Regions from separate parts of the Streptomyces sp. 135 genome, predicted to be linked through region 1. Evidence: riboswitches for the same ligand, from Rfam matches in the RefSeq annotation. Region 1 holds a riboswitch; each other region holds the start of a gene.
What was found. Region 1 has a riboswitch for thiamine pyrophosphate ahead of KKZ08_RS27925 (thiamine ABC transporter substrate-binding protein). Riboswitches for the same ligand answer to the same signal wherever they lie in the genome.

Region 1 (5,185 bases):
CCGTAGTTGAGGTCCCCGGCCCGCCCGAGCAGCCGCGCCACGGCCACCGGCAGGGTCGGGTTGTCGGGCCGCGCGATGAAGACGGTCGCCCCGAACTCGCCGAGCGACACAGAGAAGGCGAACCCGGCGGCGATCAGCAGCGCCCGCCGCACCATCGGCAGGTCCACCTCCCGCCAGGCCCGCAGCGGCGACGCCCCGAGCACGGCCGCCGCCTCCCGGAGCCGTCCGTCCACCGCGCGCAGGACGGGCAGCATGGTGCGTACGACGAACGGCACGCCGACCAGGGCCTGGGCGAGCGGCACCAGGATCCAGGTGGCCCGCAGATCAAGGGGCGGCTCGTCCAGCGCGATCAGGAACCCGAAGCCGACGGTCACCGCCGATACCCCGAGCGGCAGCATGAGCAGCGCGTCGAATCCGCGTACGAGACGACCGGCTCTCCGCGTGAGCGCGGCCGCCGCCAGCCCGCCGATGACGACCGCGATGCCGGTGGCCACCACCGCGTACTGGAGCGAATTCCACACCGCCTCGATCGGCGGCACGAGGAAGGCACCGCCCTCCGCCGAGGTCAGCTCCCGGTAGTACGCGAATCCATGGCCGCCGGGAGCGTCGAGGGAGCGCTGGACCAGCACGCCGAGCGGCAGCAGTATCAGCCCGGCGACCGTGGCCATGACCAGGCCGAGCAGCGTCCACTGCCCCGCGCCGCGCGGGCGGCGGGCCACGGCCGAGGCGTCGACCAGCTTCAGCACGCTCTCGCGCCGCCGCACGGTCCAGGCATGGATCGCGAGGATGAGCCCGACCGCCGCGAACTGCACGACGGTCAGGACGGCGGCCGTGGGCAGGTCGAGCAGCTGCGCGGTCTGCCGGTAGATCTCCACCTCAAGGGTGGAGTACGCGGGTCCGCCGAGGATCTGGACGATGCCGAAGGAGGTGAAGGTGAAGAGGAAGACCATGAGGGCGGCGGCCGCGACGGCCGGCCCGAGCGCGGGCAGCGTCACCGTCCGCCAGGCCCTCCAGCGCGAGGCGCCGAGCATCCGCGCGGCCTCCTCCTGGCGCGGGTCGAGCTGTGACCAGAGCCCGCCGACGGTGCGGACGACGACCGCGTAGTTGAAGAACACGTGCGCGAGCAGGATCGCCCACACGGTGGTGTCGAGCCGCACACCCCACAGCTCGTCGAAGAGCCCGCCCCGCCCGATCAGCGCGAGGAACGCCGTGCCGACCACGACGGTGGGCAGCACGAACGGCACGGTGACGACGGCCCGCAGCACCTGCTTGCCCGGGAAGTCGAAGCGCGCGAAGACATACGCGCCGGGGAGCGCGATCAGCAGCGTGAGCGCGGTCGACGCGAGCGCCTGCCAGGTGGTGAACCACAGGACGTGCCGGATGTCGGACTGCCCGAGCACGTCCACGATCCGCCCGAACCGCCAGCCGCCGTCCACATGCAGTCCGCGCGCGACGATCGCCGTGACCGGATAGGCGAAGAAGAGCGCGAAGAACGCGACGGGCACGGCCATCAGACCGAGCCGCGCCGCGCTCCCGCGGCCGAATCCCCTGGGGGGACGGGCCTTTACTTCAGTACGAGCGAGGTCCACGACTTGATCCACGGCTCGCGGTTGTCGGCGATCTTCTTCGGGTCCATGGTCTGCGGCTCGTCGACCGTCACACCGTGCTTCGTGAACAGCTCGGGCAGCTCGACGCCCTCCCGCACCGGGTTCACGAACATGTTCAGCGGCATGTCCGCCTGGAACTCCTCGCCCGCCAGGAAGTCCAGGAGCGCCTTGCCGCCCTTGGCGTTCTCGGCGTTGCTGAGCAGGCCCGCGTACTCGACCTGGCGGAAGCACGTGCCGGTCGCGACGCCGGTCGGCGCCTCCTTGGGCCGCGGCTTGCCGTAGAGCACCTCCACGGGCGGCGAAGAGGCGTAGGAGACGACGAGCGGCCGGTCGCCCTTGGCCTTCTTGCCGCCCGCGGACCCGGAGAACTCCTCGTTGTACGCCTGCTCCCAGCCGTCGACGACCTTGACGCCGTTGGCCTTGAGCTTCTTCCAGTAGCCCTCCCAGCCCTTGTCGCCGTACTTCGCGGCGGTGCCGAGCAGGAAGCCGAGACCGGGCGACGAGGTCGAGGCGTTCTCGGTGACCAGCAGGTTCTTGTACGCGGGCTCGGCCAGATCCTCGAAGGATTTCGGCGGCGCCAGCTTCTTGTCGGCGAAGTACTTCTTGTCGTAGTTGACGCAGATGTCACCGCTGTCCACGGGCGTCACGCGGTGCTTGCCCTGGTCGACGCGGTACTCCGGCTTGATCTCGTCCGAGCCCTTGGCCTCGTACGACTGGAAGAGGCCGTTGTCGAGCGCCCGTGACAGCAGGGTGTTGTCGACTCCGAAGAAGACGTCGCCCTGCGGGTTGTCCTTGGAGAGGATCGCCTTGTTCACGGCGGCGCCCGCGTCCCCGTCCTTGAGGACCTTGACCTGGTACCCGGACCGCTTCTCGAATTCCTTCAGTACGTCCTTGGAGACGTTGAAGGAGTCATGGCTGACGAGCGTGACGGACTTGGAGTCCGCCTTCGAGGCGTCGTCGCCGGAGCCGCACGCCGAGACGGCGACGAGCCCGAGGCCCACCGCGATGGCGACGGAGGTGATCTTCTTGGTGCTCACTGAGTTGTCCTCCTGGGTGTCCAGGAAGAGACGCGGCCCTGCCCGCCGACCGGATGGCCGCGGGCAGGGCGCAACAGCTTGAGTGGTGCCCGAACTTCCTACCCAGAATGACCTGGGCGAGGTTCAGAGGGTCTGCGGCCCACCTGTCCAAGGTGCCGCACTCTCAGCGCTGTGGCGCTCCCCTGTCGGAATATGCAGATGTGTGTACGACGGCCAGACTACCTCTCGGCCGCGGCGAGCTGACCGCACGCCCCGTCGATCTCCTGGCCCCGGGTGTCCCGGATCGTGACCGGCACGCCATGGGCGGCGATGGCCTCCACGAACGCCTTCTCGTCCTCGGGCCGCGAGGCCGTCCACTTCGAGCCCGGCGTGGGGTTCAGCGGGATCAGGTTCACGTGCACCGGCTTGCCCTTGAGCAGCCGGCCGAGGCGGTCACCGCGCCACGCGTGGTCGTTGATGTCGCGGATCAGCGCGTACTCGATGGAGAGGCGACGCCCCGACTTGGCCGCGTACTCCCAGCCGGCGTCGAGCACCTCCCGCACCTTCCACTTGGTGTTGACCGGCACGAGGGTGTCGCGCAGGTCGTCGTCCGGGGCGTGCAGCGAGATCGCGAGACGGCACTTGAAGCCCTCGTCGGAGAACCGGTGGATGGCGGGGACGAGCCCCACCGTCGACACCGTGATCCCGCGCTGCGAGAGCCCGAGGCCGTCCGGCTCGGGGTCGGTGAGGCGGCGGATGGCACCGGTCACACGGTTGTAGTTGGCCAGCGGCTCGCCCATGCCCATGAAGACGATGTTGGACAGCCGGGCGGGCCCGCCGGGGATCTCGCCGTCGCGCAGCGCGCGCATGCCGTCGACGATCTGGTGCACGATCTCGCCCGTCGACAGGTTCCGGTCGAGACCGGCCTGGCCGGTGGCGCAGAACGGGCAGTTCATGCCGCATCCGGCCTGGGAGCTGATGCACATCGTGACCCGGTCGGGGTAGCGCATGAGCACCGACTCCACCAGCGTCCCGTCGAAGAGCCGCCAGAGCGTCTTGCGGGTGGTGTCGTCGTCACAGCTGATGTGCCGCACCACGGACATCAGGTCGGGCAGCAGAGCCTCACGGAGCTTGTCGCGCGCGCCGGCGGGGATGTCGGTCCACTCGGCCGGGTCGTGGGCGTACCGCGCGAAGTAGTGCTGCGAGAGCTGCTTGGCGCGGAACGGCTTCTCGCCGATGGCGGCGACGGCCTCCTTGCGCTCGGCGGGCGTGAGGTCGGCGAGGTGCCGCGGGGGCTTCTTGGCTCCGCGGGGCGCGACGAAGGTGAGTTCTCCGGGTACAGGCATGGTCCATCCAGTGTCGCAGACATACGACGAGGGGCCCGCCGCCCTGTGGACAACGGACCCCTCACGCACATTCACGCAGGTCAGACCAGGTAGAGGTCAGCCGGACCCGACGAAGATCACCAGCAGGAGCCAGACGACCGGCGCCGTCGGCAGCAGTGAATCCAGGCGGTCCATGATGCCGCCGTGCCCCGGCAGCAGCGTGCCCATGTCCTTGATGCCGAGGTCCCGCTTGATCATCGACTCGCCGAGATCGCCGAGCGTGGCGCTCGCCGCGACCGCGAGGCCGATGAGCAGCCCCTGCCACCACGTCCCGCCGTCGATCAGGAACTCCATGCACAGCGCGCCCGCCGCCATCGCGAACGTGATCGCACCGAGCAGGCCCTCGCGGGTCTTGCCGGGGCTGATGCGCGGCGCCAGCTTGTGCTTGCCGAAGCGCCAGCCGACCGCGTACGCCCCGGTGTCGCTGACCACGGTCAGGAGCAGGAAGGTGAGCACCCGCTGCGGTCCGTCGTCCGCGGTGAGCATCAGCGCCACGAACGTGGCGAGGAACGGGACGTAGAAGGCCGCGAAGACCCCCGCCGTGACGTCCTTCAGATAGCCCTCGGGAGGCTCGGTCATGCGCCAGACCAGGACGGCGAGCGCGGTGAGCGCCATCGCCACCCAGGCACCCTCGGGGCCCCGGACGTAGCCGGCGACGACCATCGCCGCGCCGCCCACCGCGAGCGGCACCAGCGGCGCCTTGATGGCCTTGCGCTCCTCCAGGCGGGAGGTGAGCTCCCAAAGGCCGACCACCACGGCGACCGCTATCACGCCGATGAAGGCGGCCTTCACGATGAACAGCGACGCGATGATCACCGCGCCGAGACCCACACCGACTCCTATGGCCGCACCGAGATCGCGGCCCGCGCTCTTCTTCGGCGCGGGCTGCGGCGCTGCCGGGGCGGGCTGTGGTGCGCTGGGCATGGGCTCCTGCGAGGGCTCGTCACGGAACAGGGGGCCGCCCATCCGAGTGGCCCCCCGGTCGTCCTGGTCAGAGCCGCTCACCGGTGCGTCGGGCACGATGGGCATCGGCTGCGTCACGGACGGAAGCAGCGCGTCCTGCGCATCGTACGCGGGACCTGCCGGGGGCGCCCCCTGACCAGGTCCCTGGTCGGGCGGCCCCCAATACCCGGCTCTGGGCGGCGCCCCCCAGGAAGAGTCGTTCACGGATCGGTTT
Region 2 (5,185 bases), 3.9 Mb from region 1:
CAGCGGGAGCTGCGCCGAGCGGTCCGCGCGCGGGATCACGCTGGTGCGGTCCTCGGAGTTGTCATGGTGGCCGGGGGCGTCATGCTCCGCCGCGCGGGCCTGCGGCGGCACCGCGTCGAGCTGCTCCTCGGTGAGGGCGGCCCGCGCCTGGCGCAGCTGGGCGAGGAGGGCCACCGCGTCGTGCGGGCGGACGTCGGGGGTGCGGGCGGTGGCGGAGGCGACCAGCTCGTCGAGGGCGAAGGGGAGCCCCGGCACGGCCGCCGACGGGGGCGGCACGTCTTCGTTGAGGTGCTGGTAGAGCACCTGGGCGGGGGAGTCCCCGGAGTGCGGCTTCGCGCCGGTCAGCATCTCGTAGAGCACCACGCCGCAGGCGTACACGTCCACGCGCGTGTCCGCCGTGCCGTGCTCGATCTGCTCGGGAGCGAGATAGGAGACGGTGCCAAGGACGGTGCCGGTCGTGTTCGTGACGGTGTCCACCGCGCGTACGAGGCCGAAGTCGGCGACCTTCACCCGGCCGTCGTCCCCTATGAGGACGTTCTCGGGCTTCATGTCGCGGTGCACGAACCCGGCGCGGTGCGCGGCGCCGAGCGCGGCGAGGACCGGCTCCAGGATGTCGAGCGCGGCCCGCGGCTGGAGCGCGCCGCGCTCGCGCAGGACGTCACGCAGCGTGCAGCCTGCCACGTACTCCATCGCCAGATAGACGTACGCCCCGTCGGTGCCCTGGTCGAAGACGCCGACCACGTTCGGGTGCGAGAGGCGGGCGACCGACTTCGCCTCGCGGATGAAGCGCTCCACGAAGGAGGCGTCGGCCGCCAGCGTGGGGTGCATCACCTTGAGCGCGAGCACGCGGTCGAGGCGGGTGTCCACGGCCCGGTAGACCGTGGCCATCCCGCCGACCGCGATGCGCCCCTCGATCCGGTAACGGCTGTCGAGCAGCTGCCCGACGAGGGGGTCCTGAAGGGTCGTGTCCACGCAGGGGAGTCTACGAGCCCCCACCGACACCGTGGCCGGTGCGGTGGGCCCGCGGCCGGACTGCAGCGCAGCTGTGACCGTTCCCGCCGTCGCTCAGAACGCCGGCCGCTCCGGATCCAGCCGCGCCTTGCCCTCCGCGGGGGACGACGCCTCCGCGAAGTGGCGGCGGGGGATCCGCCCGGCCCGGTACGCGAGGCGGCCCGCCTCGACGCCGTGCCGCATGGCCTCCGCCATCAGGACCGGCTCCTGCGCCCGCGTCACGGCCGAGGCGAGCATCACACCCGCGCACCCCAGCTCCATGGCGAGCACCGCGTCGGACGCCGTGCCCGCGCCCGCGTCCAGGATCACCGGCACGCGCGCGTGCTCGACGATCAGCTGGAAGTTGTGCGGGTTGCGGATGCCGAGCCCCGAGCCGATGGGGGAGCCGAGCGGCATGATCGCCGCGCACCCCACGTCCTGGAGCTTGCGCGCGAGCACCGGGTCGTCGTTCGTGTACGGAAGGACCGTGAAGCCGTCGTCGACGAGGGTCTCGGCGGCGTCCAGGAGCTCGATCGGGTCCGGGAGCAGCGTGCGCTCGTCCGCGATCACCTCCAGCTTCACGAGATCCGTGCCGAGCGCCTCGCGTGCGAGACGGGCCGTGAGGACGGCCTCCCCGGCGGTGAAACAGCCCGCCGTGTTCGGCAGGACGCGGATGCCGAGCCGGTCCAGGACGGAGAGCACCGAGCCCTGCACGCCGGGGTCGAGGCGGCGCATGGCGACCGTGGTCAGTTCGGTGCCGGACGCGACGAGGGAGCGTTCGAGGACGTCGAGGCTGGGCGCCCCGCCCGTGCCCATGATCAGGCGCGAGGAGAGGGTGAGTCCGCCGATGACGAAAGGGTCGTCTGCCATGGTCGGATCAGCCTCCCTGGACTGCGGTGAGTACTTCGACGCGGTCACCGGCGGCGAGCACGGTGCCGGACCACCGCGCGCGCGGGACGACGGTTTCGTTGAGGGCGGCGGCGACACCGGAGTGGGCCGCCGTGAGGGTGGCGACGAGGGCTTCGAGCGTGGTGCCCGAGGTCACGTCGCGTACCTCTCCGTTGACGGAAACGGTGAAGGGCGTACTGGAGGCGGGCGTACTCATGCGGGTTGCTCCGTGAACGACTGCGTGGGCAGTGGCTGCGTAGGGGGTACGAGGGAGGGCTCGGTGAAGCGGCGCGGGGTGAACGGCCGCGCCTCGTCGGGAAGCTCACCGGTGGCCAGGGAGTGCGCCATGACGTCGCCCGTCAGGGGCGTCAGCAGGACGCCGTTGCGGTAGTGCCCGGTGGCCAGCTGGAGCCCGGGCAGCCGCGTCGGGCCGAGCAGGGGCGCGTTGTCGGGGGAGCCGGGGCGCAGGCCCGCGCGGGTCTCGGTCAACGGCAGCTCGGTGATGCCGGGCACGAGTTCGTGGGCGTCCCGCAGGAGTTCGTAGACGCCGCCCGCGGTGACCGTGGTGTCCCAGCCGAGCTCCTCGCTGGTGGCGCCGACGACGAGTTCGCCGTTCTCGCGGGGGACGAGGTAGAGGGCGCCACCGCGCACGACCGCGCGCACGGTGCGGCTCAGGAACGGCGCGTACGCCTTCGGCACCGTCAGGCGCAGCACCTGCCCCTTCACCGGCCGCACGGGCGGCAGGACGTCGTCGGGAACGCCCGCGAGGCGCCCGCTGAGGCTGCCCGCCGCCAGCACGACCTGGTCCGCGTGCAGTTCGGTGCCGTCCCCGAGGACGACTCCCCCGGCCCGGTCGCGTACGACCGAGAGCCGCTCGGCCCAGCCGCGGTGGAAGGTGACGCCCGCCCGCTCGCAGGCCACTAGCAGCGCCGCCGCGAGCCGGCGCGGGTCGACCTGGTGGTCGCCGTCGACCCGTAGCCCGCCCCGCACGCCCGGTGCGAGCATCGGCTCCAGGCGGCGGCACTCGCGGCCGCTCAGCCACTGCGACTCCAGGCCGGACCGGCACTGAAGGGCGTGCAGTTCGCGCAGGTGGGCGCGGTCGTCGGAGTCGAGCGCGACGGCGAGCGTGCCGCACGCGCGGTAGCCGAGGTCGCCGACACCGCGGTCGCTCGCCTCGGCCAGTTCGGCGGCGAAGTCCGGATAGCGCCGCGCGGATTCGAGGTTGAGTGCGAGCAGCGTCTGCTCGCCGTGGTGCAGTTCGGTGACGGCGGCCAGCATGCCGGCCGCCACCTGCGCGGCCCCGCCGCCAGGCTCGGGGTCGACGACGGCGACGGAGAGTCCGCGCTGCGCGGTCCGCCAGGCCGTGACCAGGCCGATGATGCCGCCCCCCACGACGAGGACGTCCGTCGGAGTCTTCGATTCCGCCGGTGGCGCACAGGATGGTGTGCGGGGTGGTGTACGTGGCTGCATGGGCGTCCAGCCCCTCCCTTCGCCGGCATGACCCGGATCAGGTTCGTACGGTCGGAGGCCGTCCCAGCCTCCCTCTCAGCCCGGTGCGTCCGGGCTCCCGCGAGTGCTCTGCACCGGCCACCCTAGCCCGTCGCCCCGCGCGGCAGTAGGGGAGCCGTGCCGCCATGGGCGGTGACGGTGTGTCAGAGATCTCCCCGCCCGCCTCTGAAGGCGCCGCCGTCCGCCGCCCTACAGTGATCGGGTGAGCGAGCAGCAGAGGCAGAGCGAGCGGCACGTCGTCATCGTCGGCGCCGGGATGGCAGGGGTGCAGACCGCCGTGGCCCTGCGTGAGCGGGGTTTCGCCGGTCCGGTCACCGTGATCGGCGCGGAACCCCACCAGCCGTACGACAGGCCGCCGCTGTCCAAGGCGGTGCTGCTCGGCAAGGCGGAGGGCTCCGCCTTCGACATCGACTTCGAGGCGCTCGGCATCGGGCTCCGCCTGGGCCGCGAGGTCACCGGGGTGCGCCCCGCGGACCATGAGCTGGACACGGCCGAGGGCCCGGTCGCCTATGACGTCCTGGTGCTCGCGACCGGCGCCGAGCCGATCCGGCTGCCGGGCACCGAGGGCGTTCCCGGCGTCCACCTCCTGCGCACCCTGGACGACGCCGCGCGGCTGCGGCCGGTACTCGCCGCGCAGCACGACATCGTGGTGGTGGGCGCGGGCTGGACGCGCCGGAGGTGCTGCGTGGAGCACGTGGCCGCGCGCCGGGTCGTGCATGCGACCGCCTGGCTGACCGGCTCCGGCATCGCCCTCGGCGCCCACGGGGAAGTCGTGGCCGACGACCACCTGCGCGCCTCGGTGCCCGACGTGTACGCGGTCGGCGACTGCGCCTCGTTCCCTTCCGGGCGGTACGGCGAACGACTGCTCGTCCACCACTGGGACAACGCCCTCCAGGGCCCGCGCACGGTCGCGGCGAACATCATCGGCGAGGACCCCGCGGCGTACGACCCGGTGCCGTACTTCTGGTCGGAGCAGTTCGGCCGCTTCGTGCAGTACGCGGGCCATCACACGCCGACGGACGAGCTGGTGTGGCGCGGCGACCCCACGGGCATGGCCTGGTCGGTCTGCTGGCTGCGGTCCGGCGCCCTGGTGGCGGTCCTCGCGGTGGGCCGCCCCCGGGACCTGGCCCAGGGCCGCAAACTGATCGAGTCAGGCACCCGCCTGGACCCCACTCTGACGGCAGACCCGTCGGTGCCCCTGAAAAAGGCAGCGCTATAACGCCCCTGCCAGGGGCGCGGGGAACTGCGCGCCCAGCCCTCACGCACCCGCACCCGGTCACGCGCCCCCGGACCGCCGGGCGCGGTGCCGTCCGCTGTAGGCCTCCGGCCAGAGATACGCTGGGACGGTGACCGAGATTGACGCAAAGACCGATGCTCTCGTCCCCGCCTGGCTCCACCTCCCCGACATCGCGGAAATGCTCGACGTCGAGGTGACGCGCGTACGCCAGCTGGTCAAGGACGGCCAGCTGATCGCCGTACGCCGTGGTGAGAACCGGACGCTCCAGGTGCCGGCCGCCTTCATCGACGGCGACAAGGTCGTCAAGGGCCTCGTCGGCACCTTGACGCTCCTGAGGGACGACGGTTTCTCCGACGAAGAGATGCTCGAGTGGCTCTTCACCCCCGACCCGACCCTGCCCGGCACCCCCGCGCAGGCACTGAGCGAGAATCGCGGCACGGAGGTGAAGCGCCGCGCCCAGGCGCTCGCCGTCTGAGCAGGCGCCCGTCGTCTGACTGAACACACCGTTCGGGATGCGGGCCGCGCGACGCGCGGCCCGCACGCCCACCGACACCGGGGGGA
Region 3 (5,185 bases), 1.9 Mb from region 1:
GTGCACGGCTATCTGGACGAGCTCCTCGCGGCCCTCCAGGAACAGGGCCTCATCGACGCCGACGGCAACTGGTCCGCGGGCAACGCGCGCCTGTGGTTCCTCGGCGACTTCACCGACCGCGGGCCCGACGGCATCGGCGTCATCGACCTCGTGATGCGGCTGTCCGCCGAGGCCGCGGCCGCCGGCGGCTACTGCAAGGCGCTCATGGGCAACCACGAGCTGCTCCTGCTCGGCGCCAAGCGCTTCGGCGACACGCCCGTCAACTCCGGCGCGGGCACCGCCACCTTCCAGGCCGCCTGGCTGCTCAACGGCGGCCAGAAGACCGACATGGAGCGCCTGGAGGACCACCACCTCCAGTGGATGGCCCGGCTGGACGCGATGGAGGAGGCCGACGGCCACCTGCTCGTGCACTCCGACACGACCGCCTACCTGGATTACGGCGACTCGATCGAGGCAGTGAACGACACCATCCGCGAGACCCTCACGCGCAACGACGCCGACGAGTGCTGGGACCTCTTCCGCAAGTTCACCAAGCGCTTCGCCTTCCGCGACGAGTCGGGCTCCTCAGCCGTACGCGAGCTGCTGGACATGTACGGCGGCACGCGCATCGTCCACGGCCACAGCCCCATCCCCTACCTCCTGGGTGACGTCGGCTCCGAGGACGAGTCGGACGGCGGCGGACCGGTCATCGAGGGACCGCACGTCTACGCCGACGGCCTGGCCATCGCCATGGACGGCGGAGTGACCATGGCCGGAAAGCTACTGGTCTGCCAACTCCCCCTGGGTATCTGAGCGTTCGCTGGGCAGGCGCCCCCTTACAGGATCACGCCGACCGGGGGTGCCAATTCTGGAAACCCCCTGTCACCGCGTGCCGTCACGGCTCTACCATCGGCTTATCCGTAGCAGGCTCCCCTCCGTTTCTGCCCGACGGCTCGTAGCCATGCGAGCCTTAGCCCTACGGAGCATCGGGGGATGCACATGAACAGCGCTCCACACCTGCTCAATGAGGACCGCCCCGAATACGAGCGGATCCTCGACGAGGCGCTGCGCACCGCACCTGACCGTCCTGAACTCGCCGCAGTGGGCCAGCGGCTCAACACCGAACAACTGCGCACCATGGCCCTGAACGCGACAGCACTGATCACGGCCGCCGCCACGGCCGAGTACGCGCACTACGTGAAGGTTCGCGAGGAGTTGCGCGAACCTCGACCGTCCTCCACCTCGATTCGCGAAGGGAGTGGACACAGCGCCGCGGAGTCGGGCTCCGGCGGCATCGGCCTCGCCACGACGATGGGCGAGGTCGCGGAACCCGCGGCGGCGGCAGGAGCCGGGGCGATCGCCGTGGTGGCGGTCCTCGCCCCCGTCCTCGCCGGGACGGCCGCCGCGATCTTCCTGCTCGTCGGCTACATCCTGAAGATGCTCAACCCCGAGCCCGCCTTCGCGGACACCCTGCTCACCGCGGGATGGCTGTTCGGCGCGCTCACCGCCGGGGGCATCCTGGTCGCCGCGGTCGGTCTGCTCCTGACGGCCCTGCGAAACGGCGCCACATCGCTCCATGCGGGACTCCACGGCGAGCAGTACGAGGAAGTGTCCCGAGCCAGGGAAGCCTGGAGTCAGGCGCTCCTCGAACGGGGCGTCGTGCCGTTCCTCCGGGAGGCCCTGACGGATCCGGGCGCGGCTCCCGCGGCCCGCGCGCCGTCGCACGGGGCCGGAGGAGCCGCGGCGGGCGGCCGCATGCCGCAACTCGGCTACAACCGGCCCGGATTCAGCAGCCCGGACGGCGGCCGGGCGACGGGATCGCGGCCGAGCTTTTCGAGCCCCGACTTCTCCAGCCCGGACTTCGGCGGCCCCGAACACAAGCCCGAGTAGGCAGGGGTGTCCGCAGAGTCGGTCGTCGCGACACTCTGCGGGCACCCCCTACGTGCCTACGTGGTTTCGCTCAGTCGGCGATCGGCAGATAGACCCGGTTGCCGGCGGCGGCGAACTCCTTGGACTTCTGCTCCATGCCCGCCTCGATCTCGCCTTCCGCCAGGTCACCGCCGTGCTGGCGGCGGATGTCCTGGGAGATCTTCATCGAGCAGAACTTCGGCCCGCACATCGAGCAGAAGTGCGCCGTCTTCGCGGGCTCGGCCGGCAGCGTCTCGTCGTGGAACTCCCGCGCCGTGACCGGATCGAGGGCCAGGTTGAACTGGTCCTCCCAGCGGAACTCGAAGCGCGCGTCCGAGAGCGCGTCGTCCCAGTCCTGCGCGCCCGGGTGCCCCTTGGCGAGATCGGCCGCGTGCGCCGCGATCTTGTACGTGATGACGCCGGTCTTCACGTCGTCGCGGTTGGGCAGGCCGAGGTGCTCCTTCGGCGTGACGTAGCAGAGCATGGCCGTGCCCCACCAGCCGATCATCGCGGCGCCGATGCCCGAGGTGATGTGGTCGTAGGCGGGCGCGATGTCCGTGGTCAGCGGGCCGAGCGTGTAGAACGGCGCCTCCTCGCAGATCTCCTGCTGGAGGTCGATGTTCTCCTTGATCTTGTGCATCGGGACGTGACCGGGGCCCTCGATCATCGTCTGCACGTTGTGCCGCTTGGCGATCGTGTTGAGTTCCCCGAGGGTCCGGAGCTCGGCGAACTGCGCCTCGTCGTTGGCGTCCGCGATCGAACCGGGCCGCAGGCCGTCACCGAGCGAGTACGTCACGTCGTACGCCGCGAGGATCTCGCACAGCTCCTCGAAGTGCTCGTAGAGGAAGCTCTCCTTGTGGTGCGCGAGGCACCAGGCGGCCATGATCGAGCCGCCGCGCGAGACGATGCCGGTCTTGCGGCGGGCGGTGAGCGGGACGTACGGCAGGCGCACACCCGCGTGCACCGTCATGTAGTCCACGCCCTGCTCGGCCTGTTCGATGACCGTGTCCTTGTAGATCTCCCAGGTCAGCTCCTCGGCCTTGCCGTCGACCTTCTCCAGGGCCTGGTAGAGGGGCACGGTGCCGATGGGCACGGGGGAGTTGCGCAGGACCCACTCGCGGGTGGTGTGGATGTTGCGGCCGGTGGAGAGGTCCATGACCGTGTCGGCGCCCCACTGGGTCGCCCAGGTCATCTTGTCCACCTCCTCCTCGATGGAGGAGGTGACCGCGGAGTTGCCGATGTTGGCGTTCACCTTCACCAGGAACTTCTTGCCGATGATCATCGGCTCGATCTCCGGGTGGTTGACGTTGGCCGGGATCACGGCGCGGCCCGCGGCGACTTCGGCCCGCACGACCTCGGGGTCCATGTTCTCGCGGATCCCGATGAACTCCATCTCGGGCGTGATCTCACCGCGCCGGGCGTACGCGAGCTGTGTCACCGCCTGGCCCGGGCGGCCGCGGCGCGGCTGGCGGGGGCGGCCGGGGAAGACCGCGTCGAGGTTCTTGAGCCCGCCGCGCGGCGAGGTGTGCTTGATGCCGTCGTCCTCGGGGCGGGGCGGACGGCCCACGTACTCCTCGGTGTCGCCGCGGGCGATGATCCAGTTCTCCCGCAGCGGCGGCAGGCCGCGGCGGACGTCGGTCTCGGCGGACGGGTCGGTGTACGGACCCGATGTGTCGTACAGGGTGACGGCCTTGCCGTTGGTGAGGTGCACCTGGCGGACCGGCACGCGCAGATCGGGGCGTGAACCCTCGATGTACGCCTTGTGCCAGCCGATGGACTTCCCGGCCTCCGCCGCGACAGCGTTCTCAACGTGCTCGTCGCTGCTGGAGGCAGGCGTGCGTGCGTCCGATGTGGTCATGAGACCTACTCCCTACGCCGGCATTACCCGGTAACAGGTTCGGCGGTCGACGCAGCGGATTCCGTACGTTCATGCACGACTCGTGCCGTTTCGTACGGAGGTCAGCGCCCTCTCAGCCCGGTGCTCCGAGCTCCCGCGATTGCAAAGGTGGCTCCACGCTAGCGTCATGTCGGGCGCGCTGAACAGAGGGCCCCTCCCGTTCTTGCGATGATCGGTCCGTGACCACCACACCCCCGCCGCCGCCTCCGCCCTCACAACCGCCCCGCTCCGGCCCGTCCCCCGACGGCTCCGGGCACGGACACGGACACGGCCATACGCACAGCCACGGCCCCGCCGCGCCCGTCTCCCAGCACCTGCGCAAGGTCATCGCGGCGGTGCTGATCCCCTTCGCCACCGCGGTCGTCGTGGGCCTGTTGGTCCTGTGGCCGGGCGGGACGCCGAGCCATGAACGCACCGGCGTCGGCTTCGACCGGCAGACACAGTCGGCGACGGTCGCCAAGGTGCAGGAACTGCCCTGCAAGGACCTCAACCCCTCGCAGCCCCAGCCGAACGGCGACACCTCCACCCCCGAGGGCCAGAGCGCCCAGTCCCGGGCCGAGGGCACCTGCAAGAAGGCGCTGATCGAGGTGACCAGCGGTGACGACAAGGGCCGCACGTTCACCGAGATCATTCAGCCGGACTCGCCCCGGCAACTGCGCAAGGGCCAAGAGGTGGTGGTCGCCTACGAGCCCAAGGCCCCCGAGGGCCTTCAGTATTCGGTCACCGACGTGAACCGCAAGATCCCGATGGCGCTTCTCGCCGGCATCTTCGCGCTCGCCGTCGTGGTGGTGGGGCGGCTGCGCGGTGTGATGGCCCTGGTGGCACTCGCCATCAGCTTCCTGGTGCTGACCTTCTTCATCCTGCCGGCGATCCTCCAGGGGGCGAACCCCCTGGTCGTGGCGGTGATCGGGGCGAGCGCCATCATGCTGGTCGCGCTCTACCTCTGCCATGGCCTCACGGCCCGTACCTCGGTCGCGGTGCTCGGCACCCTCATCTCCCTCCTCCTGATCGGCCTGCTCGGCTCCCTGTTCATCGGCTGGGCCGCGCTGACCGGCAACACGGACGACAACACCGGCCTCATCCACGGCCTGTATCCGTCCATCGACATGAGCGGCCTGCTGCTCGCGGGCGTCATCATCGGCTCGCTCGGCGTCCTGGACGACGTGACGGTCACCCAGACCTCAGCCGTCTGGGAACTGCACCAGGCCAACCCGACCATGGGCTGGCGCGGCCTCTACCGCGCGGGCATCCGCATCGGCCGCGACCACATCGCCTCGGTCGTCAACACCCTCGTCCTGGCCTACGCGGGCGCCGCGCTGCCCCTGCTGCTGCTCTTCTCGATCGCGCAGTCCAGCGTGGGCACGGTCGCCAACAGCGAGTTGGTCGCCGAGGAGATCGTGC

Region 2: another riboswitch for thiamine pyrophosphate. It lies ahead of thiO (glycine oxidase ThiO); the one in region 1 lies ahead of KKZ08_RS27925 (thiamine ABC transporter substrate-binding protein).
Region 3: another riboswitch for thiamine pyrophosphate. It lies ahead of thiC (phosphomethylpyrimidine synthase ThiC); the one in region 1 lies ahead of KKZ08_RS27925 (thiamine ABC transporter substrate-binding protein).

What each region holds. Positions count from the first base shown of each region.
Region 1 is NZ_CP075691.1:6,155,586-6,160,770, reverse strand. Features, by position in the region: gene KKZ08_RS27930 (iron ABC transporter permease) at 1-1,589, opposite strand, end outside; gene KKZ08_RS27925 (thiamine ABC transporter substrate-binding protein) at 1,565-2,644, opposite strand; TPP riboswitch at 2,722-2,838, opposite strand; gene rlmN (23S rRNA (adenine(2503)-C(2))-methyltransferase RlmN) at 2,863-3,969, opposite strand; gene KKZ08_RS27915 (phosphatidate cytidylyltransferase) at 4,066-5,175, opposite strand.
Region 2 is NZ_CP075691.1:2,259,658-2,264,842, reverse strand. Features, by position in the region: gene pknB (Stk1 family PASTA domain-containing Ser/Thr kinase) at 1-972, opposite strand, end outside; gene KKZ08_RS10205 (thiazole synthase) at 1,066-1,860, opposite strand; gene thiS (sulfur carrier protein ThiS) at 1,868-2,095, opposite strand; gene thiO (glycine oxidase ThiO) at 2,092-3,348, opposite strand; TPP riboswitch at 3,346-3,459, opposite strand; gene KKZ08_RS10190 (FAD-dependent oxidoreductase) at 3,590-4,606, shown strand; gene KKZ08_RS10185 (Rv2175c family DNA-binding protein) at 4,734-5,099, shown strand.
Region 3 is NZ_CP075691.1:4,252,054-4,257,238, forward strand. Features, by position in the region: gene KKZ08_RS19165 (metallophosphoesterase) at 1-792, shown strand, start outside; gene KKZ08_RS19170 (hypothetical protein) at 973-1,869, shown strand; gene thiC (phosphomethylpyrimidine synthase ThiC) at 1,940-3,745, opposite strand; TPP riboswitch at 3,738-3,892, opposite strand; gene KKZ08_RS19180 (YibE/F family protein) at 3,964-5,185, shown strand, end outside.